One region of the Enterobacter sp. fkY84-1 genome, then DNA from elsewhere that is predicted to be linked to it. Evidence: predicted binding sites of a transcription regulator. Region 1 holds the regulator's gene; each other region holds the start of a gene.
The links. Region 1 encodes PurR, which represses purine synthesis genes. Its sites were predicted from a motif close to CANGCAAACGTTTGCNTG; they were not measured.
Positions count from the first base shown of each region.

Region 2: tusA (sulfurtransferase TusA) is a predicted target of PurR. The motif match lies at 3,266-3,283, and genes of this name have one in related genera.
Region 3: gltS (sodium/glutamate symporter) is a predicted target of PurR. The motif match lies at 2,950-2,967, and genes of this name have one in related genera.
Region 4: carA (glutamine-hydrolyzing carbamoyl-phosphate synthase small subunit) is a predicted target of PurR. The motif match lies at 2,080-2,097, and genes of this name have one in related genera.

Region 1 covers NZ_CP169393.1:1,967,546-1,975,386, forward strand. Annotated here, with positions in the region: gene ACEPLT_RS09385 (riboflavin synthase) at 1-332, shown strand, start outside; gene cfa (cyclopropane fatty acyl phospholipid synthase) at 364-1,512, opposite strand; gene punC (purine nucleoside transporter PunC) at 1,811-3,010, opposite strand; gene punR (DNA-binding transcriptional activator PunR) at 3,125-4,036, shown strand; gene purR (HTH-type transcriptional repressor PurR) at 4,054-5,079, opposite strand; gene cydH (cytochrome bd-I oxidase subunit CydH) at 5,377-5,466, shown strand; gene ACEPLT_RS09415 (MFS transporter) at 5,630-6,796, shown strand; gene sodB (superoxide dismutase [Fe]) at 6,835-7,416, opposite strand; gene ACEPLT_RS09425 (C40 family peptidase) at 7,539-7,841, opposite strand, start outside.
Region 2 covers NZ_CP169393.1:4,381,144-4,388,984, reverse strand. Annotated here, with positions in the region: gene ACEPLT_RS21035 (AI-2E family transporter) at 1-512, opposite strand, end outside; gene ACEPLT_RS21030 (MFS transporter) at 658-1,875, shown strand; gene ACEPLT_RS21025 (DcrB family lipoprotein) at 1,880-2,437, opposite strand; gene ACEPLT_RS21020 (7-cyano-7-deazaguanine/7-aminomethyl-7-deazaguanine transporter) at 2,510-3,175, opposite strand; gene tusA (sulfurtransferase TusA) at 3,343-3,585, shown strand; gene ACEPLT_RS21010 (hypothetical protein) at 3,630-3,890, shown strand; gene yhgN (NAAT family transporter YhgN) at 4,020-4,613, opposite strand; gene asd (aspartate-semialdehyde dehydrogenase) at 4,791-5,894, shown strand; gene glgB (1,4-alpha-glucan branching enzyme) at 6,143-7,841, shown strand, end outside.
Region 3 covers NZ_CP169393.1:74,825-82,665, reverse strand. Annotated here, with positions in the region: gene recG (ATP-dependent DNA helicase RecG) at 1-1,588, shown strand, start outside; gene gltS (sodium/glutamate symporter) at 1,591-2,793, opposite strand; gene xanP (xanthine/proton symporter XanP) at 3,019-4,410, shown strand; gene ACEPLT_RS00345 (AsmA family protein) at 4,530-6,224, shown strand; gene yicI (alpha-xylosidase) at 6,343-7,841, opposite strand, start outside.
Region 4 covers NZ_CP169393.1:691,417-699,257, reverse strand. Annotated here, with positions in the region: gene carB (carbamoyl-phosphate synthase large subunit) at 1-694, opposite strand, end outside; gene carA (glutamine-hydrolyzing carbamoyl-phosphate synthase small subunit) at 713-1,861, opposite strand; gene dapB (4-hydroxy-tetrahydrodipicolinate reductase) at 2,316-3,137, opposite strand; gene ispH (4-hydroxy-3-methylbut-2-enyl diphosphate reductase) at 3,342-4,292, opposite strand; gene fkpB (FKBP-type peptidyl-prolyl cis-trans isomerase) at 4,294-4,743, opposite strand; gene lspA (signal peptidase II) at 4,861-5,361, opposite strand; gene ileS (isoleucine--tRNA ligase) at 5,361-7,841, opposite strand, start outside.

The DNA.
Region 1 (7,841 bases):
TGACCACTGCCGAAGTGGCGAAAATCGTGACCTCGGAAAATAACCGTCAAATCTGGTTTAAAATGCAGGACCCGTCATTAATGAAATACATCCTCTATAAAGGATTTATTGGCATTGACGGGATTAGCCTGACGGTGGGAGAAGTGACGCCAACGCGTTTTTGCGTGCATTTAATTCCTGAAACGCTGCAGCGCACCACGCTGGGCGCGAAAAAACTGGGGCATCGCGTGAATATCGAAATCGATCCGCAAACCCAGGCCGTGGTTGATACGGTGGAGCGCGTGCTGGCAGCAAAAGAAGCCGCAATAATAAAGACCGCAGAAGAAGAATAAAAAATAACCCCGGCTATCCGGGGTTATTTTTTTAGCGTGCGACACGCAGTCCGTGTTCAATCCCCCGGCTGAATACCACCTGCCAGAGCTGAATATCCCGTGCGCGAAACGCCCCCGCGCAGGCATTCAGATAATAGCTAAACATCCGTTTAAATCGTTCTGAATAGTTGTCCGCAATCTCGGGCCAGGCTTTCTGGAAACGTTCATGCCACGCCATTAAGGTGGTGTCGTAGTCCGCGCCAAAGTTATGCCAGTCTTCCATCACGAAATGGGATTCACTGGCGTTGGCAATCTGGCGAACGGACGGTAAACAACCATTCGGAAAGATGTATTTATTGATCCACGGGTCAACGTTGTTATCGGTCCGCTTAGAGCCGATGGTGTGCAGCAGGAAGAGGCCGTCCTGTTTCAAATTACGATCCACCACCTCAAAGTAGGTGTCGTAGTTTTTTGGCCCCACGTGCTCGAACATGCCGACGGAAACGATCCGGTCGAACTGCTCGTTCAGGTCACGGTAGTCCTGCAGCCGGATATCCACATCAAGACCCTGACAGCGCTCCCGCGCCATTTTTTGCTGTTCCGCTGAGATCGTCACGCCGACCACGCTGACGCCGTAGTGCTTCGCCATAAAATACGCCAGCCCGCCCCAGCCGCAGCCGATATCCAGCACGCGCATGCCGGGCTGTAGCTGCAGCTTCTCGCTGATCAGGCGCAGCTTGGCCTGCTGTGCTTCCTCAAGCGTCGACGCGTCTTTCCAGTAGGCGCAAGAGTATTGCATGAAAGGGTCCAGCATGCGGCTGAACAGGTCGTTGCCGAGATCGTAATGTTCTTTGCCGACGATCCAGGCGCGTTTTTTACTTTGCAAGTTAAACAGTCGGGCAGAGGCGACACGCAGGGTGTCTTTCAGATTGCGGGGGAGTTGATTTTCCAGACCGGCGCGCAACACGCTGGCAAAAAAGATATCCAGACGTTCGCACTCCCACCAGCCGTCCATATAACTTTCTCCCAGGCCTAACGATCCTTCCCGCAACACGCGTTTAAAAAAGTCGGGATGTTTTACCTGGGGATCGGATGGCGAAGATCCGTTGATAGTGATGCCTGCTCGACCTAACAGTTCACTGACGATCCGGGACCAGTTGTCGTCCGGAACGCTGACTTCTTCTATACACGATGAACTCATAGCTTCTCCATCACCCTGATGTGATCAGAACCTTCAAACAGCGTAGACGCTTTTTTTGGTTTGTGAGAAATCTCACGGTAAATACCGCGAGGCTAGTATCCGACGTAGAACAGAGGAAGGGAGATAACCCTTGCCGAAATGCCTTCCATGGTAAAACGGGAGCACTCCGGCTCCCGTTAACACTTAATATTTATCGTATTTAATCGAACCAAATTTAGTATAGGCCTCAAAATTTGGTGATTCAATAGAAAATTGTTAGCAACCTAATCACTGAAATGTAACATGATTTCAGGCGCAATCAGGCATGCGAAGTTTCCACCTGCGCGCCGTTATCCTGCTCGCGCTGCGCGGACGCCTGCATGCGGAAACCCAATACCGCCAGCGCTACGGTGAACAGCATCACGCTGGTGGTGGTCAACAGCGGCGTGGCAATCAGCGCCGAGACCACCAGACTTGCGAGGAAGCACAGACCCAGCTGCAGGGTATTTTGCAGCGCGGCGGCGCGGCCAGTCGCCTGCGGGAACGGACGTAACGCTTGTGCCACCACGATCGGATAAATCGCTCCGTTTGCCACGGCCATCACGCAGAAGGGGACCAAAATTTCAGCCAGACCCGCGCCCGGAATAAACCCGACGGCCCAGGTACCGATGACGCTCAGCGCATAGAGCACCAGCAGCCATGGCAGCATCTGCTGACCTTCCCATTTTTGCAGCGCCGCGCGGCAGCCGTACCCGCCCACCAGGAACGCGATGGTCTGCGGAACATAGCTCAGACCGATGGCCGCCGGGCTGTAGCCCATATCGTGCAGAATAAACGGCGAGCCGGTGAGCCACGCGAAGAAGCTGGCCGAACAGGCGGCATAAATCAGGACATTCCCGCGATACGCTTTGGCGCTCAGAAGGGAGGTGAAGGTAATCGGCGTCGCGTCGGCATGCGCCTCTTTTTTATGCGCGGGCTTAAGGGCAAACGCCGGCAGCATCAGCACCAGCGTGATGGCAAACAGCGTGGCAAAAATGGCCTGCCAGTCAAAGTGCGCGAGGATCCAGCTGCCCAGCAGCGGAGCCAGGGCAGGGGAGAGGCCCACCAGCGGCATAATGGTGGCGAAAATACGGTTTGTGCGGTTAGCCGGGTAGTAGTCGGTCACCAGCGCCTGCCAGGTCACCGCCGCGGCACAGACGCCCACGGCCTGAACGAAGCGCAGTACCAGCAGCCAGGTAGCATCGCGCACCCACAGCATCCCCAGGCAGCCCACGGCAAAAATGGCCAGACCCAGCAGCAGTACCGGTTTACGGCCGAAGCGATCCGAGAGGGGTCCCCAGAGCAGTTGGGCGAAAGCAAAACCGGCAAGGAACAGGCTCAGGCTGGCGCTGATGGCCGCGGCAGGGGTTTGCAGGTCTTCCTGCATCGCGGCAAACGCGGGCAGGTACATGTCGGTGGCCAAAAAGCCCAGCACGCTTAAGCCGCCGAGCCAGACTAAAAATCCTTTCCTGGGTTGCATTCTTTTATTCTCCTGAGGAGGCAGGTGTACGTTGGCGCAGAGTGTAGGGAGTGCAAAGCGGCTTGTGAAACGCTAATATTTGGCGGGTGCATTCAAATTTTTTGCAGGCAGAAAATGTGGTCAGATTATTCGCTTGAAGTGGTCGATGCTGTTGCGCGTAACGGCAGCTTTAGCGGTGCAGCGCAGGAGTTGCACCGCGTCCCTTCGGCCATCAGCTACACGGTGCGTCAGCTTGAGGAGTGGCTGGCGGTTCCGCTGTTTGAACGGCGGCATCGCGACGTGGAATTAACGCCCGCCGGAGCATGGTTTTTGAAAGAAGGGCGTTCTGTTATCAAAAAAATGCAGATCACCCGCGAACAGTGTCAGCAGATCGCCAACGGCTGGCGGGGGCATCTCGCCATCGCGGTAGATAACATCGTGAAGCCGGAACGCACCCGACAAATGATCGTGGATTTCTATCGTCATTTCTCTGACGTCGAGCTACGGGTCTCGCAGGAGGTGTTCAACGGCGTCTGGGATGCGCTGGCGGACGGCAGGGCGGAGATGGCGATTGGCGCGACGCAGGCGATCCCGGTCGGGGGACGTTACGCCTTTCGCGACATGGGTATGCTGAGCTGGAAATGCGTGGTGGCCAGCGATCATCCTCTGGCAGCGATGGAAGGTCCGCTGAGCGACGATACGCTGCGCAACTGGCCGTCGCTGGTGCTGGAGGATACGTCCCGTTCATTGCCCAAGCGTATCACCTGGCTTCTGGATAACCAGCGGCGGGTGGTGGCTCCTGACTGGGAATCATCGGCGACGTGCCTCAGCGCCGGGCTGTGCGTCGCGATGGTGCCCGCTCATTTTGCGCGTCCGCGCATCGATACCGGAGAATGGGTTGAACTGACGCTGGAGAATCCTTTCCCGGACGCGGCCTGCTGCCTGACCTGGCAACAAAATGATGTCTCGCCCGCCATGGCCTGGCTGCTGGATTATCTGGGGGACAGCGAAACCCTAAACCGGGAATGGTTACGGGAGCCAGCGTAGCTGGCCCCGTCAAGGGATTAACGACGGTAGTCGCGGAACGGACCGTCCGCAACGGAACGGCGTTCAATCAGGCGCGGGTGAACTTCAATGGACTGCGACTCTTCGCGCTTGTTGACGATCCTGTCCAACAGCATATTGAAGGCCGTTTCGCCCAGCGAATCTTTTGGCTGGTGAATGGTTGTCAGCGCCGGGGTGAAAAAGCGCGCGTTACGCACGTTGTCATACCCGATCACGGAAATATCCTGCGGTACGCGCAGACCCAGCTCATCGGCGGCGCAGAGTGCGCCCATGGCCATGATGTCACCACCGCAGAAAACGGCGGTCGGGCGGTGCTGCTGGGAAACGATCTGCTGCATCGCGCGGTAGCCTGATTCCGGCTCAAAGTCGCCCTGCACGATCCAGTTTTCCGGCACGGTGATGAGCGCTTCTTCCATCGCTTTCATAAAACCGGCCAGACGGCCCGCGCCGGTGTTACGCTCCAGCGGACCGGGGATCACGCCAATCTCGCGGTGACCGCGTTCGATCAGGTAACGACCCGCCATGTAACCGCCTTCGAAGGCGTTGTCGATGACGGAGTCGGTGAAGTCCGCGCGCGCTTCACCCCAGTCCATGACCACCATGGGGATATGGCGATACTCTTCCAGCATCGACAGCACGGATTCCGGGTACTCGGAACACATGACCAGCAGGCCATCGACGCGCTTTTGCGCCATCATCGACAGGTAGGCGCGCTGTTTTTCTATGCTGTTCCACGCGTTGCCCAGAATCAGGGTATAGCCTTTCTGGAAGCAGTTCTTCTCTACCGCTTCTATGATCTCGGCAAAATAGGCCGCTTCACTGCTGGTCGCCAGCAATCCAATGGATTTGGTGTGATTAACCTTGAGGCTGCGCGCAACCGCACTTGGCGAATAGTGCAGCTCTTTGATTGCTGCCCAGACGGCGTTGCGCGTCTCTTCCGCCACAAAGCGGGTTTTGTTAATTACATGTGATACGGTTGTAGTGGAAACGTTTGCGCGTTTTGCTACGTCTTTAATTGTTGCCATTAAATGTCACTCCAGACCATATCCTAAACTCCTGAAAAACTTGAAGGTAAACGTTTGCCTTCTCTCACCCTTATCACGCAATCTTGAATTGCGGCACGCCGGGAAAACGACACGGGACGTCAGGAGGGGGTCAATGGCCGGTACGCTAATAAATTTAGCGTGGAATTTTGTCCTATCTTGATGAAAAGGGGAAGAGGTAAAGTGTTTATCAGCCTAAATCCAGGAAGATTTTTGACGTAAATTATGCAAAAATGAGCAGGCTCACTTTTCGTGGGGGGATTAAAAGGAGAAAAATTGATGAGTTCCGATCTGAAGTTTTCGCTGTTCACCACCGTGGTTGTGCTGGCTCTGATTGTCGCGGCGGGTCTGACGGCCGCGCTGCACTGATTTACGCGGAGGGAGAGCCTTCTCCCTCCCGCTCCCCCCGATTGTTACTCCTAAGGCAAAAATCTTTTGCCATTTTGTTAACTTCTCATTTTTTGTGATTGATGTCATGCTTTCCGCTTCTTTGTTCTGTGTCACCACATGACACGGCATCCGGAGTTGACGCATGAAAATCAATTTTCCCCTGCTGGCCCTGGCGATTGGCGCTTTTGGGATTGGCACCACTGAATTTTCCCCGATGGGGTTACTGCCCGTTATCGCCCGCGGCGTGGACGTCTCGATCCCTGCGGCCGGCATGTTAATCAGCGCCTACGCCATTGGCGTGATGGTGGGGGCGCCGCTGATGACGCTTCTTCTTTCACACCGCGCGCGCCGCAATGCGCTGATTTTCCTGATGGCGATTTTCACCCTCGGCAACGTGCTTTCGGCCATTTCGCCGGACTACACCACGTTGATGCTTTCGCGTATTCTGACCAGCCTTAACCACGGCGCGTTCTTTGGGCTGGGGTCGGTTGTGGCGGCAAGCGTGGTGCCGAAACACAAGCAGGCCAGCGCCGTAGCCACCATGTTTATGGGCCTGACCATCGCTAACATCGGCGGCGTTCCTGCGGCAACCTGGCTGGGCGAGGTCATTGGCTGGCGGATGTCCTTCCTGGCGACGGCCGGACTGGGCGTGGTCGCGATGGTGGCCTTGTTCTTCTCCCTGCCAAAGGGCAGCGCCGGAGAACGTCCGGAAGTGCGTAAGGAGCTGGCGGTGCTGATGCGCCCGCAGGTGCTCTCCGCGCTGCTGACCACCGTGCTGGGGGCAGGGGCGATGTTTACCCTCTACACCTATATTTCACCGGTGTTGCACGATATCACCCACGCAACGCCTCTCTTTGTGACCGCGATGCTGGTGCTGATTGGCGTGGGCTTCTCGATTGGCAACTATCTAGGCGGGAAATTTGCCGACCGTTCCGTGAGCGGAACGCTGAAGGGCTTCTTAACCCTGCTGATTGTTATCATGATCGCCATTCCGTGGCTGGCGCGTAACGAGTTTGGTGCCGCGATCGCAATGGTTGTCTGGGGGGCTGCAACGTTCGCGGTGGTGCCACCGCTGCAGATGCGCGTGATGCGTGTCGCGCATGAAGCGCCGGGCCTCTCATCCTCGGTCAATATTGGCGCCTTTAACCTGGGCAATGCGCTCGGTGCGGCGGCCGGTGGGGCCGTGATTTCCGGTGGGCTGGGGTACAGTTTTGTGCCGGTGATGGGGGCGATTATTGCCGCGCTCGGTCTGCTGCTGGTGATGATGTCGGGTCGTAAACAGCCAGAAGCAGCCTGCGCTGCGGAATAAACCAAAAACGCAGAAGGGCGAGCCCTTCTGCGTGTCTCTTACGCGGCGAAGTTCTTCGCCACAAAGTCCCAGTTAACCAGTGCCCAGAAGTGCTCCAGGTAGTTAGGGCGCGCGTTGCGGTAATCGATGTAGTAAGCGTGTTCCCATACGTCCACGGTCATCAGCGGCTTCGCGCTGGTGGTCAGCGGGGTGCCTGCGTTAGAGGTAGACACGATAGCCAGTTTGCCATCCGCCTCTTTCACCAGCCACGTCCAGCCTGAACCGAAGTTCTTGATGGCGGCATCGGTGAACTTCGCTTTGAATTCCGCGAAGCTGCCAAAGGCGGCGTTGATGGCGGTAGCCAGTTCACCGACAGGTTCGCCACCGGCGTTTGGCGCCAGGCAGTGCCAGTAGAAGGTGTGGTTCCACACCTGAGCGGCGTTGTTGAATACGCCACCCTCAGAACTGCGCACGATCTCTTCCAGCGTTTTGCCTTCAAAATCGGTGCCCTTGATCAGGTTATTGAGGTTGGTGACGTACGTCTGGTGATGCTTGCCGTAGTGATATTCCAGGGTTTCCGCAGAAATGTGCGGGGCCAGGGCGTCTTTTGCATACGGTAGTGCAGGTAATTCGAACGACATTGCTTCTCTCCTTATTGTATTTTGTGTTGCCAATAACCACACAGACAACAAGGACAGGATAGCAAATTGAAAGAGTATGCAAAAGAGGAACTTACCCTGCCACGGGTGTGGCAGGGTAGGGGTTAGCGAATGGTTTTCGGCGTCATCACGCGACGCGCGCCGACGTAATGGCGCACCCAGTAGTCTTCACTGAGCGAGGTGATCTGAATATCCTGGCCACTACGCGGTGACTGGATGAATTTTCCGTTGCCGACATAGACGCCAACGTGGTCAGCCGTCCCGCGACCCTGCGTGCGGAAGAAGACCAGATCGCCGTTCTCCAGCTCTCCTCGGTTGACCGGGGACGCGTCGCGCAGGTGGTACATCTCGTTGGCGGTGCGCGGAATGCGGAACTTGACCAGATCTTTATAGGCGTAATAGACGAG
Region 2 (7,841 bases), 2.3 Mb from region 1:
TTATACGGGACGTGGCGGACTTCAAACAGCATAAACACCACCGTCATGACCAGCAGCAGAATGCTGGCCATCGCGCCGGAAAGCCCCGTCATCAAGGTGGTGGCGTAGGTCATGACCTTCTCGGAGTCCATCCTGCGCAGCATCCGTTCGGGTGAGATATGCAGATTAAGGAAAGGCACCATCTCCTGGAGTGCGACGATCTTCCGCGTCAGCTCTTTGTTGTACTGCGGCAGCATGGTGGAGAATTCACTCAGCGAGGCCGCCAGCACGCCGAAGAGCGCCGTCAGGGCAATCAGCATCACGATGACGACGATAGTGATGGCTACCGGGCGGCTAACGCCCCGGCGCAGAAACCAGGTGACCAGAGGATTAAGCACAATGGCAAAAAAGAGCGCCAGCAGGAGCTGAACTATGATGTCGGCGGCCGCATGGATACCCGCAAGGATAACCACCAGACAGGCGAGTTTTAATAAGATGTGGAGTCCTGCTTTGTCGGACGGGTTAGCGATCATGCGCGTTCCTTAGTGTGATGACCCGGTAAGTGTAGTGCCCGGGCCTCGCTTCGTCTGGCACCGTTAATCTGAAAGTCGCTGCTGATTTTCTTATTGGGGCGTGGTAATAGTGAAACACTGTTGTAAAAAATCCAGGTAGAACCCCATGCCCGAACCTGCCGCTGAACCGGCACTGAGCGGACTGCGCCTCAATCTGCGCATCGTTTCCGTTGTGATTTTTAACTTTGCCAGCTATCTCACCATCGGCCTGCCGCTGGCGGTTCTGCCGGGCTATGTCCATGACGTCATGGGCTTCAGTGCCTTCTGGGCGGGGCTGGTGATTAGCCTGCAGTATTTCGCCACGCTCCTGAGCCGCCCGCATGCCGGGCGCTACGCGGACACGTTCGGTCCAAAAAGCATCGTGGTGCTGGGATTGTGCGGCTGCTTCCTCAGTGGCCTGAGCTACCTGCTGGCCGCCTCAGCCAGCCACTGGCCGCTGGTCAGCCTGGCGCTGCTCTGCCTGGGCCGCGTCATCCTCGGCATTGGGCAAAGCCTGGCGGGAACCGGCTCGACGCTCTGGGGCGTGGGGGTTGTCGGGACGCCACACATTGGTCGGGTGATCTCCTGGAACGGGATTGTCACCTACGGCGCGATGGCGCTCGGTGCGCCGCTTGGCGTGGCCTGCTATGCGTTTGGCGGGCTGTATGGACTGTCGCTCACCATTATGGCGGTCGCGCTTGTGGCGATACTGTTTGCGCTGCCGCGCCCGACAGTGAAGGCCAGCAAGGGCAAGCCGCTGCCGTTCCGGGCGGTGCTCGGGCGGGTCTGGCCATACGGGATGGCGCTGGCGCTGGCGACCACCGGCTTCGGTGTCATCGCCACCTTCATTACCCTGTTCTATGACGCCAAAGGCTGGGACGGCGCGGCCTTTGCGTTAACCCTGTTCAGCTGTGCGTTTGTTGGTGCGCGCCTGCTTTTCCCTAACGGCATCAACCGTCTGGGCGGGCTGAACGTGGCGACGATCTGCTTTGCGGTAGAGATTGTCGGGCTGCTGTTGACCGGCGTAGCCAGCGCGCCCTGGATGGCGAAAATGGGCGTATTTCTCGCGGGAGCCGGTTTTTCACTGGTCTTTCCGGCGCTGGGCGTGGTCGCGGTGAAAGCGGTGCCGCAGCAGAACCAGGGGGCGGCGCTGGCGACCTATACGGTGTTTATGGATATGTCGTTGGGCATTACCGGGCCGCTGGCAGGGCTGGTAATGGCCCGCGCGGGGGTACCGGTGATCTATCTCGCCGCGGCGGGTCTGGTCATGATGGCATTGCTGCTGACGTGGCGGCTAAAAAAATGGCCCCCGGTGCAGGCACCGGAGGCCACGTCATCATCGTGAAACGTTACTGGATTACGATGGTGTTAATGATGTTTTCAGCAGCCGTCTGCGCTTTCTGCTGATCTTCCGCTGGCAGGGTGATCTGCAGGGTCAGGAGTTTGTTATCAACCTTGCCCAGCACGACAGAGGAGTACGCGGTCTGGCCTTTCGCAGAGATGATGCTGTCCAGCTGCTGTAGCTTATGGCCTTTCAGCTCGATGGATTTATTGGTCACGACCTGCAGCTGCGGGTCGCGGCCGCGCTGCTGATCTTCCAGACGTTTGGACAGGACCGCCAGATCTTCGCTGGTGTCGTCGCCCACAATCACAATGACCGCTTTCTGCCCGGTTGCGTCGGAGTAAACGTGCATGTTATTCGCCTGAGTGCCCAGCTTGCCGCTCTGGTCAGTCATATCGGCTGGCAGAGAGAAGCTGAGTTTGCCATCCATCAGATTCACCGGCTGGCCGGTCGCATTGCTTTCTGCGGATGCGCCCTGAGCAGGCGTTTTCGTGTCGCTGTTATCACAGGCTGCAAGACCCACAACCAGCAGGCCAATCCCGACATATTTAACCAGATTGCGCATTGACTTCTTCCTTTCGATAAACGGCCATAACGGCTCATTCGCTCATCTTATCACAACTGATAAAGCGAACCCTTAACCAGCCTGCAATGCCGTGATTTCAGATTTATCTGCCAGCCTTTTCAGCAGCATATTCAGCAGCACGCCGTACATGGGCAGGAAGAACACAATGCTGATGAGCACCTTGAAGCAGTAGTCCACCAGCGCGATTTCCATCCAGTGTTCGGCCATGAACGCATCCGGGCTACGCCAGAAGGCGATGAAGAAGAAGGCCAGCGTATCGCTCACGTTACCGAACAGCGTGGAGGCGGTGGGTGCCATCCACCAGCGATGATTCTGACGCAGGCGATTAAACACGTGCACGTCCAGAATCTGCCCCAGCGCGTAGGCCATAAAGCTTGCTGCGGCGATACGGGCGACAAACAGGTTGAAGTGGGTTAACGCCTCAAAGCCCTGCCAGCTTCCCATATAAAACAGGGACGACACCCCGTACGAGATGAACAGCGCCGGGAGCATGACCGCAAAAATAATGCGGCGAGCCAGCGGTGCGCCAAAAATACGCACGGTCAGATCGGTGGCGAGGAAAATAAACGGAAAACTGAACGCGCCCCAGGTGGTATGAAAACCAAAGATGGAGATAGGGAGCTGCACCAGATAGTTGCTGGAGGTGATCACCAGCAAATGGAAAAGCGAAAGCCAGAACAACGCTTTTACGCGCTGTGATTCAGAAAACTGCGTCATATTGTGACCTTTTTATACGTTGGGGTGAGGGAACCCAATAAAAACCGCAGCATGATACTGCTTTGGCGGGACATTGCAATGGTTAGTTTTTACGCAATCGTTAACCTGGTTTGCATTGACCGCAACGGGGCGTAAACTACAGCCGTTTTTACCTGACCGAGAAGATCATGACCGACCTGTTTTCCAGCCCAGACCACACTCTTGATGCCCAGGGCCTTCGCTGCCCGGAACCGGTAATGATGGTACGTAAAACCGTGCGCAACATGCAGACCGGTGAAACGCTGCTGATCGTTGCCGACGACCCTGCCACCACGCGCGACATTCCCGGTTTTTGTACCTTTATGGAGCATGAGCTGGTGGCGCAGCAGACGGAAACGCTGCCGTACCGGTATTTGATTCGTAAGGGGTAGCCCTCACTTATTTGGGGGGAGGTTGAGGGTATCAGGCCGCACCCATGCTTGAACCTGTTCCTGAATATTTAAAAGCGAGTTTAACGGTAGATGACCTGCCTCTGGACGTCCCTGCCTTCGAGCCGGAAGTTGATCAGTTGGGAAGCTATTGCACGCTATTAACGCAGTTGCTGTTGGCTCGTTCACTTTCAGAGAGTGATGAAAGAGTGGCTGGAGATTTGTTGCAAGGCTTAGTTGGGCTGTATAGCGGTATGTTGAAAGCACCGCGCTGGTTGCGTACAAATGAAGGCATCTTGCCACTGTGAAAAAAGTCGGGTGGCGCTAACGCTTACCCGACCTACGAGACTAGAGCCGTTGTAGGCCGGGTAAGGCGAAGCCGCCACCCGGCAAGAATACGGCGCCTGATGCCCTCTCCCACAGGGAGAGGGAGAACGTCATCCCTTCATCCACGCCCTGATCCCATCCAGGAACATCTGCGTTGCCATCATGACCAGAATGAGCCCCATCAGGCGCTCCAGCGCGTTTACCCCTTTTTCGCCCAGCAGGCGCAGGAACAGGGACGACTGCAGCAGGATAATGAACGTCCCGCCCCAGGCAATCAGCAGGGCAATGACCAGATGGCTCATCTGATTCGGATACTGGTGCGACAGCAGCATCAGCGTCGCCAGAATGGTTGGCCCCGCGACGAGCGGGATCGCCAGCGGCACAATAAACGGCTCTTCACCCGCAGGCAGGCCGCTGCTGCTGCCTTCCGCGCTCGGGAAAATCATCTTAATCGCAATCAGGAACAGAATAATCCCGCCGGAAATCGACACGGTTTCAGCGCGCAGGTTCAGGAAGGCGAGGATTTTTTCACCCGCAAACAGGAAGATAAACATCACCAGCAGGGCGATGAGCAGCTCGCGGATCATGATCGCCCGGCGGCGCTTCGGCTCGGTGTGCTTCAACACCGACATGAATATCGGCAGGTTACCCAGGGGATCCATTATCAGGATCAATAAAACCGCGGCGGAAATGATTTCACTCATGTAAATTATCCCTGAATTTCTCTAAGGTTATTATGATAATTAGCTGTATTTCTGATTGCCGGGCAATCATCGATTAATTTCGCTTGCGACTTTGGCAGCATTTTGTAATGTGAAGCATATCCCAGTTCAATACTGGCTTGCACAATCAGCACACACCCTCAGCAGGAAAAAAATGCTATGAAAAACGTTGGTTTTATCGGCTGGCGCGGTATGGTCGGCTCTGTACTCATGCAACGCATGGTTGAAGAGCGCGATTTCGACGCTATCCGCCCGGTCTTCTTCTCCACTTCCCAGCTCGGCCAGGCTGCTCCGTCCTTTGGTGGTACCACAGGCACGTTGCAGGATGCTTACGATCTGGAAGCGCTGAAGGCACTCGACATTATTGTGACCTGCCAGGGCGGCGATTATACCAACGAAATCTATCCAAAGCTGCGTGAAAGCGGCTGGCAGGGCTACTGGATTGACGCGGCCTCTTCGCTGCGCATGAAAGACGATGCCATCATCATTCTCGACCCGGTTAACCAGGGCGTGATCGCCGATGGCCTGAACAACGGCGTAAAAACCTTTGTTGGCGGTAACTGCACCGTCAGCCTGATGCTGATGTCCCTCGGCGGCCTGTTCGCGCAGGATCTGGTGGAGTGGGTCTCCGTGGCGACCTACCAGGCGGCGTCCGGCGGCGGCGCGCGTCACATGCGCGAGCTGCTGACCCAGATGGGCCAGCTGCACCAGAGCGTCGCGACCGAGCTGGCAAACCCGGCGTCGGCTATTCTCGATATCGAGCGTAAAGTGACCGAGCTGACCCGCAGCGGCGAGCTGCCGGTGGATAACTTTGGCGTACCGCTGGCCGGTGGCCTGATCCCGTGGATCGACAAGCAGCTGGATAACGGCCAGACCCGCGAAGAGTGGAAAGGCCAGGCCGAGACCAACAAAATCCTCAATACCGCGAACACCATTCCGGTTGACGGTCTGTGCGTGCGTATCGGCGCGCTGCGCTGCCACAGCCAGGCCTTCACCATTAAACTGAAAAAAGATGTGTCTATTCCGACCGTGGAAGAGCTGCTGGCCGCGCACAACCCGTGGGCGAAAGTGGTGCCAAACGATCGCGATATCACCATGCGCGAGCTGACCCCGGCAGCGGTGACCGGCACGCTGACCACGCCGGTTGGCCGTCTGCGTAAGCTGAACATGGGGCCGGAGTATCTCTCCGCGTTCACCGTCGGTGACCAGCTCCTGTGGGGCGCCGCTGAGCCGCTGCGCCGCATGCTGCGCCAGCTGGCGTAATAATTTGTTAAATACCGGGGGTGATTTTCACCCCTTTTTTTTGCGTACTACATGGAGTAACACGCGTATGTCTTATTTTTTATCAGGAGTCATTTAGAGCGTTGGCTATGCTTTAAGGAAGAGTCATTTCTTACCTGAGGTTCGAACGGAGCAGAATGGATGCACATTTTTGTGCTGTCCCGTTCAGGTCACATTAAAAGTCGTCCCGGAGCGCTTAAAAAGGACGACATAAAAACAGGATGAATACCATGTCCGATCGTGTGGATAGAGACGTGATTAATGCGCTTATTGCGGGTCATTTCGCTGACCCCTTTTCTGTGCTTGGGATGCACCGTACTGAGGCAGGTCTGGAGGTTCGTGCCCTGTTGCCGGATGCCACAGAAGTCTGGGTGATTGAACCCAAAACCGGCCGCAAAGTCGGTAACCTTGAATGCCTCGATTCCCGTGGCTTCTTCTCGGGCGTGATGCCCCGTCGTAAAAACCCTTTTCGCTATCAGCTCGCCGTTCTCTGGCACGGCCAGCAGAACCTGATTGACGATCCCTACAGCTTTGGCCCTCTGCTTAAAGAGATGGATGCCTGGCTGCTCTCCGAGGGGACCCATCTGCGTCCTTATGAAACGCTGGGCGCTCATGCCGATACCATGGACGGCATTACCGGCACGCGGTTCTCCGTGTGGGCGCCCAATGCCCAGCGCGTCTCCGTTGTCGGCCAGTTCAACTACTGGGACGGCCGCCGTCACCCGATGCGCCTGCGTCTGGAAACCGGCATCTGGGAGCTGTTTATCCCCGGGGCGCACCACGGGCAGCTTTATAAATTCGAGATGATCGACGCCCACGGCAAGCTGCGCATTAAAGCCGACCCGTATGCCTTCGAAGCGCAGATGCGCCCGGATACCGCGTCGCTGATCTGCGGCCTGCCGGAGAAGGTCGTCCAGACGGAGGAGCGTAAACAGGCCAACCGTTTTGATGCGCCAATATCCGTCTATGAAGTCCATCTCGGCTCCTGGCGCCGCCATACCGATAACAACTTCTGGCTGAGTTACCGGGAGCTTGCCGACCAGCTGGTGCCATACGCCAAATGGATGGGCTTTACCCACCTTGAGCTGCTGCCGGTCAACGAGCATCCGTTCGACGGCAGCTGGGGCTATCAGCCCACCGGGCTGTATGCGCCGACCCGCCGCTTCGGCACCCGCGACGACTTCCGCTATTTCATTGATGCCGCGCACGCCGCCGGGCTGAACGTGATCCTCGACTGGGTGCCGGGCCATTTCCCGGCGGATGATTTTGCGCTGGCAGAGTTTGACGGCACGAAGCTGTACGAGCATAGCGATCCGCGCGAGGGCTATCACCAGGACTGGAACACGCTGATTTACAACTACGGTCGCCGTGAAGTGTCGAACTACCTGGTCGGGAATGCCCTGTACTGGATCGAGCGGTTTGGCATTGACGCCCTGCGCGTGGATGCGGTGGCGTCAATGATCTACCGCGACTACAGCCGCAAAGAGGGGGAGTGGATCCCGAACGAGTTTGGCGGCCGCGAAAACCTGGAAGCCATTGAATTCCTGCGTAATACCAACCGCATTATCGGCGAGCAGGTGGACGGTGCCGTGACCATGGCGGAAGAGTCAACCGACTTTGCGGGCGTCTCCCGTCCGCCGTCATCAGGCGGCCTGGGGTTCTGGTATAAGTGGAACCTGGGCTGGATGCACGACACGCTCGACTACATGAAGCTGGATCCGGTTCACCGTAAGTATCATCACGACAAGCTGACGTTCGGGATGCTCTACAACTACACCGAAAACTTCATGCTGCCGCTGTCGCACGATGAGGTGGTACACGGTAAAAAATCGATTCTCGACCGCATGCCGGGCGACGCCTGGCAGAAGTTTGCCAACCTGCGCGCCTATTACGGCTGGATGTTTGCCTTCCCGGGCAAGAAACTGCTGT
Region 3 (7,841 bases), 1.9 Mb from region 1:
GCTTACCGATCAGGCGCTGGAGCTGCTGGACACCTGCGCCATTACCGAGCTGCTGCCACCCGAGCTGGCGCAGGGCATGATGAGCCTGCCCGAAGCGCTGCGAACCCTGCACCGTCCGCCACCCACGCTGCAGCTTAGCGACTTAGAAAGCGGGAAACACCCCGCCCAACGGCGTCTTATCCTTGAGGAATTGCTGGCCCATAACCTGAGCATGCTGGCGCTTCGCGCTGGCGCGCAGCGTTTCCACGCTCAGCCGTTAAGCCAGAATGATGCGCTCAAAGATAAGCTGCTGGCCTCTCTGCCGTTTAAACCCACCGGTGCGCAGGCGCGCGTCACCGCCGAGATTGAACGCGATATGGCGCTCGACGTGCCGATGATGCGCCTGGTACAGGGCGATGTAGGCTCCGGTAAAACGCTGGTTGCCGCCCTTGCAGCCCTGCGCGCCATTGCCCACGGTAAACAGGTCGCGTTAATGGCGCCGACCGAGCTGCTGGCGGAACAACACGCCAACAACTTCCGCGCCTGGTTCGCGCCGCTGGGGATTGAAGTAGGCTGGCTGGCAGGAAAACAAAAGGGCAAAGCGCGCCTTGCGCAGCAGGAAGCCATCGCCAGCGGGCAGGTGCAGATGATTGTCGGCACGCACGCTATCTTCCAGGAGCAGGTGCAGTTCAACGGCCTTGCGCTGGTGATTATCGATGAACAGCACCGCTTCGGCGTGCATCAGCGTCTGGCGCTGTGGGAAAAGGGACTGCAGCAGGGCTTCCATCCGCATCAGCTGATCATGACCGCCACGCCGATCCCGCGCACCCTGGCGATGACGGCTTACGCCGATCTGGATACCTCCACCATCGACGAACTCCCTCCCGGCCGAACGCCGGTGACGACGGTTGCCATTCCTGACACGCGTCGCAGCGATATCATCGATCGCGTGCGCAACGCCTGCACCCACGAAGGGCGTCAGGCCTACTGGGTCTGTACGCTGATTGAAGAGTCGGAACTGCTGGAAGCGCAGGCTGCCGAAGCCACGTGGGAAGAGCTTAAGCTGGCGCTGCCGGAGCTGAACGTGGGCTTGGTTCACGGACGCATGAAGCCTGCCGAAAAGCAGGCGGTGATGCAGTCGTTTAAACAGGGCGAGCTGCATTTGCTGGTCGCCACGACGGTGATTGAAGTGGGCGTGGACGTCCCGAACTCCAGCCTGATGATTATCGAAAACCCGGAGCGCCTGGGCCTTGCCCAGCTCCACCAGCTTCGCGGGCGCGTCGGCCGTGGCGCGGTAGCGTCCCACTGCGTCCTGCTCTACAAAGCGCCGCTCTCGAAAACCGCCCAGATGCGGTTGCAGGTGCTGCGCGACAGCAACGACGGTTTTGTGATTGCGCAAAAAGACCTGGAGATCCGCGGCCCCGGTGAACTGCTGGGCACGCGTCAGACGGGGAATGCGGAATTCAAAGTCGCGGATTTGCTGCGCGATCAGGCCATGATCCCCGAGGTTCAGCGCCTCGCCCGCCACATTCATGAACGCTACCCCGAGCAGGCGGCAGCGTTAATTGAGCGCTGGATGCCGGAAACCGAACGCTATTCCAACGCCTGATTTCAGGCGAACATCGGCAGCATCAGGTACAGCTTAATCACCAGCGCGTTGACGATATCAATAAAGAACGCCCCGACCATCGGCACCACCAGAAACGCCATGTGCGATGGCCCGAAGCGTTCGGTGATCGCCTGCATGTTGGCGATAGCCGTTGGGGTGGCCCCCAGACCAAACCCGCAGTGACCCGCCGCCAGCACCGCCGCATCATAGTTTTTGCCCATCATCCGCCAGGTGACAAACATGGCGTACAGCGCCATAAACAGGGTTTGCACCGCCAGAATCGCCACCATCGGCAGCGCCAGCGAGGCCAGCTCCCACAGCTTGAGGCTCATTAGCGCCATCGCCAGGAACAGCGACAGGCAGACGTTGCCGAGCACCGACACCGCCCGTTCAAACACGCGGTAGAAGCCCATCAGCGCCAGACCGTTGCTCAGGATCACCCCGATAAACAGCACGCAGACAAACGTTGGCAGCTCAAACGCTGAGCCCGCCAGCCATTGCGCAACCACTTTGCCCACGGTCAGGCAGATGGCGATCATCGCGATGGTTTCAATCAGCACCAGCGAGGTAATACTGCGCCCAACTTCAGGCTTTTCAAAGGCGGTCGGTACCAGCTCGTCGTCCGGCCTGCCGTCCGGCGTGGTGGAGTGCTTCACCAGATAGCGCGCCACCGGGCCGCCAATCAGGCCACCCAGCACCAGGCCAAAGGTGGCACAGGCCATCGCCACTTCCGTTGCATTTTCAAAACCGTAGCGCTCGACGAACAATTTACTCCACGCCGCCCCGGTACCGTGACCGCCTGACAGCGTAATCGACCCCGCCAGCAGCCCCATCAGCGGATCCAGCCCCAGCAAGGTCGCCATGCCGATGCCAATGGCGTTTTGCATCAGCAGCAGCCCCACCACCACAATCAAAAATACGCCGAGCACCTTACCGCCCGCCCGCAGGCTTGCCAGGTTGGCGTTCAGGCCGATGGTGGCAAAGAAGGCCAGCATCAGCGGGTCTTTCAGGGACATGTCAAAATCGATCTCCCAGCCCATGCTTTTTTTGAGCACCAGCAGGGCCAGCGCCACCAGCAGGCCGCCAGCGACAGGTTCAGGAATGGTGTATTTTTTCAGAAGGGAAACGCTATGTACCAGCTTACGGCCAAGCAGTAACACCAGCGTTGCGGCAACAAGGGTCGACAACGTATCGAGATGAATCATAGAAGGCTCCTTTTTTGCGCGTGTTCCATACACACGCGGCGTTATCCTGGGCCGGTTTGCGCTCTTCATGAGCTTCCGGCGCAAAAAGTGTAATTTTTTTTCCTCATCGGATGTAGAAAACCTGCTCACAGCGGCAGATTTTCTTGTCTTTTTTTGCTGGCAATCGTTTGCTTTTACCAAATGGTCAGATAAAATGCCCGCTTTTCCACCGTGGGATTGCCGCCGATGTCCGTTAACACCATAGAGTCGCCTGATGCGCAACCGATTGCGCAGAAGCAAAATAGCGAACTGATTTACCGCCTTGAAGACCGCCCGCCGCTGCCGCAGACGCTTTTCGCCGCCTGCCAGCATCTTCTGGCGATGTTTGTTGCGGTGATCACCCCGGCGCTGCTGATCTGTCAGGCACTCGGTTTACCGGCGCAGGACACGCAGCACATTATCAGCATGTCTCTCTTCGCCTCCGGCGTGGCCTCGATTATCCAGATTAAAGCGTGGGGTCCGGTGGGGTCGGGTTTACTGTCTATTCAGGGCACCAGCTTTAACTTTGTGGCGCCGCTGATCATGGGCGGTACGGCCCTGAAAACCGGCGGCGCGGATGTTCCAACCATGATGGCGGCGCTGTTCGGCACCCTGATGCTGGCCAGCTGTACGGAGATGGTGATCTCCCGCGTTCTGCACCTGGCTCGCCGCGTCATCACCCCGCTGGTTTCCGGCGTCGTCGTGATGATTATCGGCCTGTCGCTGATTCAGGTGGGCCTCACCTCCATCGGCGGCGGCTATGCCGCCATGAGCGACCACACCTTCGGCGCGCCAAAAAACCTGCTGCTGGCGGGCGTCGTGCTGGCCATCATTATTCTGCTTAACCGCCAGCGTAACCCCTACCTGCGCGTCGCCTCGCTGGTGATCGCCATGGCGGCAGGCTACCTGCTGGCGTGGGCGCTGGGCATGCTGCCGGAGAACACCGCGCCAGCCAACAGCGCGCTGATCGCTGTCCCTACGCCGCTGTATTACGGTCTGGGCATTGACTGGGGCCTGCTCCTGCCGCTGATGCTGGTCTTTATGATCACCTCTCTGGAGACCATTGGAGATATCACCGCCACCTCCGACGTCTCCGAGCAGCCCGTTTCCGGCCCGCTGTACATGAAGCGCCTGAAAGGCGGCGTGCTGGCGAACGGTCTGAATTCGTTTGTCTCTGCGGTCTTCAATACCTTCCCGAACTCCTGCTTCGGTCAGAACAACGGCGTGATCCAGCTGACCGGCGTGGCCAGCCGCTATGTCGGCTTCGTGGTGGCGCTGATGCTGATCGTCCTCGGCCTGTTCCCGGCGGTGAGCGGCTTTGTGCAGCACATCCCTGAGCCGGTGCTGGGCGGCGCAACGCTGGTGATGTTCGGGACGATCGCGGCCTCCGGCGTGCGTATCGTCTCCCGCGAGCCGCTGAACCGCCGCGCAATCATGATTATTGCGCTGTCGCTGGCCGTCGGTCTGGGCGTTTCTCAGCAGCCGCTGATCCTGCAGTTTGCCCCGGACTGGGTGAAAAACCTGCTCTCTTCCGGCATTGCTGCGGGCGGTATCACCGCTATCGTGCTGAACCTCGTTTTCCCGCCTGAAAAGAACTGATCCCCTTCACGGCAGGCAGTCAATGTCTGCCGTGACATCTATTTACACCATTCCCGCCTTGAGGATTGCGCATAAATCGTGCATAACTCCCTTATGTGCGTTTTGCGGGATGGAAGACCATGAAATTTATTGGAAAGCTACTCGTCTATCTTCTGGTAGCCCTGCTCATTGTGATACTGGCGCTCTATATTCTGCTCCAGACCCGCTGGGGCGCGACTCAGGTCAGCAGCTGGGTAACGGTGAATACCGACTACGAGCTCAGCTTCGACAAGATGAACCACCGCTTTTCGTCACCATCCCACATCATTCTGGAAAACGTCACCTTCGGCAGGGACGGTAAACCCGCCACGCTGGTGGCCAAAAAAGTGGATATCGGCCTCAGCAGCCGCCAGATAACCGATCCGCTGCACGTGGACACCATCACCCTGTTCGACGGCACGCTGAATCTCTCCCCGCAGACCGCGCCGCTGCCCTTCCAGGCGGATCGCCTGCAGCTGAACAATATGGCCTTTAACAGCCCGAATACCGAATGGGATCTGAGCGCGCAGAAGGTGACGGGCGGCGTCAGCCCATGGCAGCCAGAAGCGGGCAACGTGCTGGGTAATCACGCGCAGATCCAGATGAGCGCAGGCTCGCTGACCCTCAACGGCGTACCGGCCACCAACGTGCTGATCGAGGGCCAGCTTAACGGCAAGGAAGTGGTGCTGAACACGATTGGTGCCGATATGGCCCGGGGCTCGCTCACCGGCTCGGCCCTGCGCAACGCCGACGGGAGCTGGATTATCGACACGATGCGCCTGAACGAGATCCGCCTGCAGAGCGATAAAACGCTGACGGCGTTCTTCGCACCGCTGGCCACTATCCCCTCTCTGCAGATTGGTCGTCTGGACGTGACCGACGCCCGGCTTCAGGGCCCGGACTGGGCGGTGACCGACCTCGATTTAAGCCTGCGCAACCTGACGCTGAGCAAAGGTGACTGGCAGAGCCAGGAAGGCCGCCTGTCGATGAACGCCAGCGAGTTTATCTACGGCTCGCTGCATCTTTTTGATCCGATCCTGAATGCGGAGTTTTCCCCGCAGGGCATGGCGCTGCGCCAGTTCACCTCCCGCTGGGAAGGCGGCATGGTGCGCACGTCCGGTAACTGGCTGCGCGACGGTAAAGCGCTGGTGCTGGACGATGTCGCCATTGCCGGGCTGGAGTATACCCTGCCGCAGAACTGGAAAACGCTGTGGATGGCGCCTCTGCCGGAATGGCTGAACAGCGTCACGCTGCAAAAATTTGGCCTGAGCCGCAACCTGGTGATCGACATCGATCCCACCTTCCCGTGGCAGATCACCTCTCTGGACGGTTATGGCGCAAGCCTGCAGCTGGTGAAAGATCGCCAGTGGGGCGTCTGGGGCGGCAGCGCAACCCTGAACGGCGCGGCGGCGACCTTTAACCGCGTGGACGTGCGCCGTCCGTCGCTGGCGCTGAATGCTAACGCCGCGACGGTGAACATTACCGACCTGAGCGCATTTACCGAGAAAGGTATTCTGGAAGCCACGGCGACCGTTTCCCAACTGCCGCAGCGGCAGACCACGGTGAGCCTCAACGGGCGCGGCGTTCCGCTCAGCGTGCTGCAGCAGTGGGGCTGGCCTGCGCTGCCGATTGCAGGTGACGGCAATATTCAGCTCACCGCCAGCGGCAGCGTGCAGGCCAGTGCGCCGCTGAAGCCAACGGTGAATGGGAAGCTGAGCGCGGTGAATATGGATAAGCAGCAGGTAGAGCAGACGATGACGGGCGGCGTGGTGTCGGCGATGGCGCCGGCACAGTAAAAAGCCGGGTGGCGGCTTCGCCTTACCCGGCCTACGAGGTTTTGGTTCCCTCTCCCTGTGGGTGACCGCATAATTACCGTAGGCCCGGTAAGCGCAGCGCCACCGGGCATTTTCCACCTCAGAGCTGAACCACCACCTCATCCCCCTCGGCTTTCACCACCACGCCCCACTCGCTACCCGCGTGCGAGCCGCCCTTCACGCCACTCACTTTCTGCACGTTGCGCAAGCATACCGACCAGTTTTGCGCGTCTCCCGCGCCGCTAAAGGTCACGACGTCGCCCTGACGTGACGCCTTAAGCGTAAACACCACAGAACCGTCCGCCGCAGGCACTTCGCTTACCGCCGTTGCGCCATCGTCCAGGTTAAACAGCTGGAAGGCCGCCCCCTCGTGCCACGCGTAGTTCGGCTTCTGGTTATTGTTACCCAGCGCCAGCAGCGTGTTGTCGCGCACGTAGACCGGCAGGCTCATGAAATCGTGCTGCTGCTTATGCCAGCGGCTGCCCTGAATTTCGTCGTTGTGCCACAGGTGCGTCCAGCGCCCTTCCGGCAGGTAGAACTGCACGTCACCCGCCTCGGAGAATACCGGTGCCACCATTAACGAATCCCCCAGCATGTACTGACGGTCGAGATAATCACACGCCGGATCGTCCGGAAATTCCAGCATCATCGCCCGCAGCATCGGCGTGCCGAACTCGCGGGCCAGCGCCGCCTGACGGTACAGGTACGGCATCAGCTGACACTTCAGCTGGGTGAAGTGGCGCACCACGTCGCAGGACTCATCATCGTACGCCCACGGCACGCGGTAGGATTTGCTGCCGTGCAGGCGGCTGTGGCTGGAGAACAGCCCGAACGCGCACCAGCGCTTGTAGACGTGCGCCGGGGCGGTGTTTTCGAACCCGCCGATATCGTGGCTCCAGAACCCGAAGCCGGACAGGCCAATCGACAGCCCACCGCGCAGGCTTTCGGCCATCGACTCATAGTTGGCGTAGCAGTCGCCGCCCCAGTGAACCGGGAACTGTTGCGCCCCGACGGATGCCGAGCGGGCAAACAGCACCGCCTCTTCTTCACCCACCGTCTCTTTCAGCACGTTCCACACCAGCTCGTTGTAGATGTAGGCGTAATGGTTGTGCATCTTCTGCGGATCGGAACCGTCGAACCACTGGACGTCGGTCGGGATGCGCTCGCCGAAATCGGTCTTAAAGCAGTCGACGCCGATGTCCACCAGCCCTTTCAGCTTGTCGGCATACCACCGGCACGCATCCGGGTTGGTGAAGTCGTAAATCGCCAGCCCCGGCTGCCATTTGTCCCACTGCCACAGGGAGCCGTCCGGGCGCTTGAGCAAGTAGCCCCTCGCTTTCAGCTCCCGGAAGATCGGGGATTTCTGGCCGATGTACGGGTTGATCCACACGCAGACCTTCAGCCCTTTCTCCTTCAGGCGGCGGATCATGCCTTCAGGGTCCGGGAAGGTCACCGGATCCCACTCGAAATCGCACCACTGGAAGGCCTTCATCCAGAAGCAGTCAAAGTGGAACACGTGCAGCGGCAGGTCCCGTTCGGCCATGCCGTCGATAAAGCTGTTGACCGTCGCTTCGTCGTAGTTGGTGGTGAACGAGGTGG
Region 4 (7,841 bases), 1.3 Mb from region 1:
AGACGATGATGCAGTTGTCGTTTTTATCACGCACCACTTCCATCTCGTACTCTTTCCAGCCAATCAGCGATTCATCAATCAGCAGCTCTTTGGTTGGGGAAAGATCCAGACCGCGTTCGCAAATTTCTTCGAACTCTTCGCGGTTGTAGGCAATACCGCCGCCGGTGCCGCCCATGGTGAACGATGGACGGATGATGCACGGATAGCCCACTTCAGCCGCAACGGCCAGCGCTTCTTCCATGTTGTGTGCGATACCGGAGCGCGCGGTGTCGAGGCCGATTTTCTTCATCGCCACGTCGAAGCGGCGACGGTCTTCGGCTTTATCAATCGCGTCGGCGGTGGCACCAATCATGGTGACGCCGAATTCGGCCAGTACGCCCTGACGCTCCAGCTCCAGCGCGCAGTTCAGCGCCGTCTGGCCGCCCATGGTTGGCAGCACCGCGTCCGGGCGCTCTTTTTCGATGATTTTACGCACCACTTCCCAGTGAATCGGCTCGATGTAGGTTGCATCAGCCATTTCCGGGTCGGTCATGATGGTCGCCGGGTTAGAGTTCACCAGGATAACGCGGTAACCCTCTTCACGCAGGGCTTTACACGCCTGCGCGCCGGAGTAGTCGAATTCGCAGGCCTGGCCGATGACGATCGGGCCAGCGCCAAGGATCAGGATGCTTTTTATGTCTGTACGTTTTGGCATTGTCTTCTCGGCTCCTGATTATTTAGCGGTCTTACGGTATTGCTCGATAAGTTCGATGAAGTGATCGAACAGCGGCGCGGCGTCGTGCGGGCCCGGGCTCGCTTCCGGGTGGCCCTGGAAGCTGAACGCTGGCTTATCGGTACGATGAATCCCCTGCAGGGTGCCATCGAACAGCGACTTATGGGTCACGCGCAGGTTAGCCGGCATTGAGGCTTCATCCACGGCGAAGCCGTGGTTTTGCGCGGTGATCATCACCGTGTTGTTATCGATATCTTTCACCGGGTGGTTACCACCGTGGTGGCCGAACTTCATCTTGACGGTGTTCGCACCGCTCGCCAGCGCCAGCAGCTGATGGCCGAGGCAGATGCCGAATACCGGGATATCGGTTTCCAGGAAGGACTTGATGGCAGCGATGGCATAATCGCACGGCGCCGGGTCGCCAGGGCCGTTGGACAGGAAAATACCGTCCGGATTCATCTTCAACACGTCTTCGGCAGACGTTTGTGCAGGCACCACCGTCAGGCGGCAGCCGCGGTCAACCAGCATGCGCAGGATGTTGCGTTTGGCGCCAAAATCGTAGGCCACCACGTGGAACGGCAGCTCGCTCTCTTTTTTCGCTTCCGGCAGGTCGCCTTCCAGCGTCCAGCTACCCTGAGTCCAGCTGTAGGCTTCAGCGGTAGTCACTTCTTTCGCCAGGTCCATGCCGTTCAGGCCCGGGAAAGCTTTCGCTTTTTCCAGCGCCAGCGTCGCATCGAGGTTATCACCTGCGATGATGCAGCCGTTCTGTGCACCCTTCTCGCGCAGCAGACGCGTTAACTTACGGGTATCGATATCGGCAATCGCCACGATGTTATGGCGCTTCAGGTAAGAAGAGAGATCTTCAGTGTTGCGGAAGTTGCTGGCAATCAGCGGCAGGTCACGAATGACAAGGCCTTGCGCATGTACCTGAGAAGATTCTTCGTCAGCCGCATTGGTGCCGACATTGCCGATATGAGGATAAGTAAGAGTAACGATTTGGCGAGAATAGGAAGGATCAGTGAGGATTTCTTGATAACCGGTCATTGAAGTATTGAAAACGACTTCCCCAACCGCCGAACCCGTTGCCCCTATGGCCCGACCGATAAACTGGGTTCCGTCTTCCAGAACCAATAGCGCTGACTTAATCAAAACACCCTCCAGAGAATATTCACTCACTTTATTTGCATATTAATTCATAACCATGTCATGGATCAATGCAAATGTGTTGCCAGCGGATTTTTGGCAAACGGCGGCATTCTGGAGATTTGGTGGGTAAAAGTCAACTTAAAACCGACATTTTGTTTAGTCTTTTGCGTATCTGACGAGGTGAGTGAAGCTTAAGCGACAAAAAGATCAGGTAAATCACTACGGAAAACGCTTGCGCGCCGGGTTTAATGAAAAATGAGTCGACGCAGCATCAAAAAGTGGACCAAATGGTCAAAATTTACATTTCTGTAACGAGAATCAAGAGGAACAGCTATACTTTCAAGGATAAGTGAACAAAGTAATCACGAAACAGATAAAATAAAAGGGCAATAAATTATTGCCCTATGCAATCAAGTAATTACGACTGCAATAACCACATCACGATGGGTAATAATACTTACAAATTGTTGAGATCCAGCACATCTCTCATATCAAAAAGACCATTTTTCTTCTCTTTCAACCACAAAGCGGATCGAACGGCACCATTGGCAAACGTCATTCGGCTGGACGCTTTATGCGTAATTTCGACGCGCTCGCCAATATCGGCGAACATCGCGGTATGTTCGCCGACGATGTCACCCGCCCGGACGGTTGCGAAACCAATGGTGCCTGGCACGCGCTCCCCGGTGTGGCCTTCGCGGGCATAGACCGCACAGTCTTTTAAATCTTTATCAAGTGCATGAGCAATCGCTTCGCCCATCGCCAGCGCCGTGCCGGATGGCGCATCAACCTTATAGCGGTGGTGAGCTTCAACAATCTCAATATCGGTGTAGTTGCCCATCACCTTCGCGGCCTTCTCCAGCAGCTTCAGCATGACGTTAACGCCCACGCTAAAGTTTGCGGCGAAGACGATCGCAATCTCTTTGGATGCATCCTGGATAGCCTGCTTGCCCGCATCGTCAAAACCGGTGGTGCCGATCACCATCCCCTTGCCGTGCTGGCGGCAAAATGCCAGATGCGCGAGCGTCCCTTCCGGGCGGGTAAAATCGATGAAGACATCGAAGTCCTCTTTAACCGCATCCAGGCTGCTTTGTACGGTTACGCCGGTCTTTCCCGCGCCCGCCAGCTCACCAGCATCGGTCCCCAGAAGTGATGAACCGTCACGCTCCAGCGCCGCGCCAAGTGCTACGCCATCCATCTGAAGTGCCGCCTGAATCAGCTGACGGCCCATACGTCCACCCGCGCCCGCAATGGCGACACGGATCTGTGCATCATGCATAGTTATTCTCTTACGTTAAAATGATGTAAACCGTTTTCAGATTAACCAGCCTTTCTGAGCACTGCCAACTGAAAACACCAATAATTAGAATTTAACGTGAAACCGACTTAAATATCAGTAAAAGACATGATTTTGTCGTCACGATAAAGTAACGGGTAAAAAAAAGGCCAGCACAGGAGGTGCTGGCCTTCATCAGAAAAGGGACTATTCGACTTCGCGGGCGTCGATGCGCAGTTCTTTCGGCACTTCGAAAACAATGTTCTCTTCACGTCCTTCCAGCGGCACCGCTTCGCCGCCGCCCAGCTCCTGCAGACGGGAAATGACGTTTTGTACCAGAATATCCGGCGCGGACGCCCCGGCCGTCACGCCAACGCAGGCCGCGTCTTTAACCCACGCTTCCTGAATATCCGTGGCATCGTCGATCAGGAACGCCGCTTTGCCCATTCGCTGTGCCAGTTCAGCCAGACGGTTGGAGTTAGACGAGTTTTTGGAGCCGACCACCAGCACCACGTCCGCCTGTTCAGCCAGCGCGCGCACCGCTTCCTGACGATTGGTGGTGGCGTAGCAGATGTCATCCTTGCGCGGCCCGACGATTTTCGGGAAGCGCTGACGCAGGGCGTCAATCACGTCAGAGGTATCGTCGACGGAGAGCGTGGTCTGGGTCATAAACGACAGACGCGCTTCGTTTTTCACGTTCAGCGTTAACACATCTTCAGGCGACTCAACCAGATACATACCCCCTTCCGGGTTGCTGTACTGGCCCATGGTGCCTTCGACTTCCGGATGCCCGGCATGGCCAATCAGAATCGACTCTTCACCACGACGGCTGGCGCGCGCCACTTCCATATGCACCTTGGTCACCAATGGGCAGGTGGCATCGAAGACGGTCAGATCGCGACTTTTCGCTTCGTTACGGACCGCCTGAGAGACGCCGTGCGCGGAGAAAATCAGGATCGCACCGTCAGGCACTTCGCTGATCTGCTCGATAAAGATGGCACCGCGATCGCGCAGGCTGTCGACCACGTAGCGGTTATGCACCACTTCGTGACGCACATAAATCGGCGCGCCGTAAATCTCCAGCGCGTTTTCAACAATGCTGATAGCGCGGTCTACACCGGCGCAAAAGCCGCGCGGGTTAGCCAACAGGATCTGCATCTCAGGCCTCCAGTGCCGGATCGATCTCCAGCACTTCAATATCAAAATGGACAGTGCGCCCGGCAAGCGGATGGTTGAAGTCAACGGTAATCGAGTCGCCGTTGATTTCGCGGATCACGCCAGGCATTTCGCTGCCGTCCATAGCGGTAAAGAGCATAATTGCCCCGATCTCCGGTTCACCCGCGTCCATAAACTCACGACGGGAGAAATACTGGATCAGATCCGGGCTTGGCACGCCAAACGCGGCATCCGGCTCCAGCGAAAAGGCTTTTTTCTCCCCCTCTTTCAGACCGAGAAGCTGCTGCTCAAGACCTTCAGACAGGGAGGTATCGCCAAGACGAAACAGGGCCGGTTTGCCGTTGTTGCGGGTGGATTCGGCCGTGGAGCCGTCATCCAGCTTCAGCGTAAAGTGAACGAGAACCGCGCTGTTGCTCTGTACGGATTTAGACATACACAATGCTCTTTAATGTTGTCTCGCCTGTGTGCCGGGTGGCGCTGCGCTTACCCGGCCTACAAGTGTCGGCATATTCGGTAGGCGGGTAAGCGTAGCGCAACCCGGCATTGATGCTTACGCCTGCTCTTTCGCGGCCGGTTTAGGCAAGAAGCCTTCCAGCACGATTAACGCCGCACCGATGCAAATGGCGCTATCGGCGAGGTTAAAGGTCGCGAAGTGCCAGTCGCCGACGTAGAAGTCGATCATATCGACCACAAAGCCGTGCCACAGGCGATCAAACAGGTTGCCCAGCGCGCCGCCAATGATCAGCGCGTAGGCGATGTTATTCAGCTTTTGCGTTGCCTTCGAGCGGTACATCAGCACCGCCAGGATCACGCAGATACCGAGAGCGATACCCGCAAAGAACCAGCGCTGCCAGCCACCGCTGTCGGCAAGGAAACTGAACGCCGCACCGTAGTTGCGCGCGTAGTGCAGGTTAAGCGACGGGAACAGCGGCACCGTCTCCCCCAGAGCAAAGTTCTGGAGGATCAGGAACTTGCTGCCCAGATCGATAATCAGCACCACCACAACCAGCCACAGCCAGCGCAGTCCTGTTGAACAGAGAGTTTTACTCATCAGGCAAACTTACGTTTTTCGCCGTCACCGGCGACGTTGCTTACACAGCGTCCGCAGATGTCTGCGTGTTCCGCCACCTGACCGACATCGGTGGTGTAATGCCAGCAACGCGGGCATTTCTCACCGTCGGCTTTGCTCAGCGCGACTTTCAGTCCTTTGAGCAGTTCGCTCTGCTGAGCATCAGCAGACGCGTCAGCATAATCCGCAACTTTCGCACCGGAGGTCAACAGGACAAATCGTAATTCATCGCCCAGCGCCGTCAGCTTCGCCGCCAGCTCTGGCTCCGCGTACAGGGTTACTGCCGCTTCCAGAGAGCCGCCGACTTTCTTATCAGCACGCGCCTGCTCGATAACCTTGTTCACTTCGCCACGCACTTTCAGCAGCTCGTCCCAGAAGGCATCGTTCATTGCTTCGGTGCTGGAGAGATCGAACAGACCTTCGTACCACTCGCCGGTGAAGACATACTTCTCACGGTCGCCCGGCAGATAACCCCAGATTTCATCCGCGGTGAAGGACATGATCGGCGCCATCCAGCGTACCAGCGCTTCTGCGATATGGAACAGCGCGGTCTGGCAGCTACGACGCGCCACGCTGTCCGCTTTCGCGGTGTACTGACGGTCTTTGATGATGTCGAGGTAGAACGAGCCCATCTCGATGGAGCAGAAGCGCATCAGGCGCTGCACCACTTCGTGGAAGTCATAAGACTCGTAGGCCTTCAGGATATCTTCCTGCGCCGCTTTCGCGCAGCCTACCGCCCAGCGGTCCAGCACGACCATCTCTTCCGGTTTCACCATGTCTTTTGCCGGATCAAACCCGTTCAGGTTCGCCAGCAGGAAGCGCGCGGTGTTACGGATACGACGATAGCTGTCGGCAGCGCGTTTCAGGATCTCGTCAGACACCGCCATTTCGCCGGTGTAGTCGGTCGACGCCACCCACAGACGCAGAATGTCTGCGCCCAGCTTGTTCATCACGTCCTGCGGAGAAACGGTATTACCGATAGATTTAGACATCTTACGGCCCTGACCATCCACGGTGAAGCCGTGAGTCAGTACCTGACGGTAAGGCGCTTTACCCTTCATGGCGGTGGAGATCATCAGAGATGACATGAACCAGCCGCGGTGTTGGTCAGACCCTTCCAGATACATATCGGCAGCGTGACCGGCAAACTCCGGACGCACGTCAACCACGGAGGAGTGGGTAGACCCGGAATCGAACCATACGTCCAGGGTATCCGGCACTTTCTCGTAGTTGTCAGCATCAGCGCCCAGGATGTCACGGGCGTCGAGATCCCACCACGCCTGGATGCCGTCAACTTCGACGCGCTTCGCCACTTCTTCCATCAGTTCCAGGGTGTTCGGGTGCAGCTCATGCGTCTCTTTATGCACGAACAGCGACATCGGCACGCCCCAGGTACGCTGACGGGAGATACACCAGTCAGGACGGTTAGCCACCATGGATTCGATACGCGCCTGACCCCAGTCCGGGATCCACTGCACGCCTTTGATCTCTTTCAGAGACTGCTCGCGCAGGCCCTTCTGATCCATGCTGACGAACCACTGCGGGGTCGCACGGAAGATGATTGGCGTCTTATGACGCCAGCAGCACGGATAGCTGTGCTGCATTTTTTCAACGTGCAGCAGCGCGCCGCTGGTGCGCAGCATGTCGACAATAATGTCGTTCGCTTTGAAGACGTTGATACCGTCCAGCGCCGGGTAGGTGCCAGGCAGGTAGGAACCGTCCGGCCCCACCGGGTTAGCGATTTCCAGACCGTACTTCAGGCTGATGTTGTAGTCGTCAGGACCGTGGCCACCGGCGGTATGTACCGCACCGGTACCCGCGTCCAGAGTTACGTGGTCGCCCAGGATCGCCGGAACGTCGAAGTCCAGGAACGGGTGTTTGAAGCGCATCAGCTCAAGCGCGTCGCCTTTTACTGTGCCCAGCACGGTGTAATCGGCGATGTTCGCGCGCTTCAGCACGCTTTCAACCAGATCTTTCGCCAGGATAACCGCCTGGCCGTCAATCTGCACCAGCGCGTATTCGAATTCACCGGACAGGGAGATCGCGCGGTTGGCTGGCAGGGTCCACGGGGTGGTGGTCCAGATCACCAGCGAGATCGGGCCGTTAACGGACGACACGCCAAATTTGGCTTTCACCGCATCCTGATCGACGGCATGGAAGGCTACGTCGATAGATGGAGAGGTTTTGTCGTAATACTCCACTTCCGCTTCTGCCAGCGCAGAACGGCAGTCCACGCACCAGTGCACCGGCTTCGCGCCTTTGTGCAGGTGGCCGTTACCGATAATTTTGCCCAGCGCACGGATGATGTTGGCTTCGGTTTTGAAGTCCATGGTCAGGTACGGATGCGACCAGTCGCCCAGTACGCCCAGACGAATGAAGTCAGCGCGCTGACCGTCAACCTGGGTGGCTGCGTATTCGCGGCACTTCGCACGGAACTCGGCGGCGGTGAATTTCTCACCAGG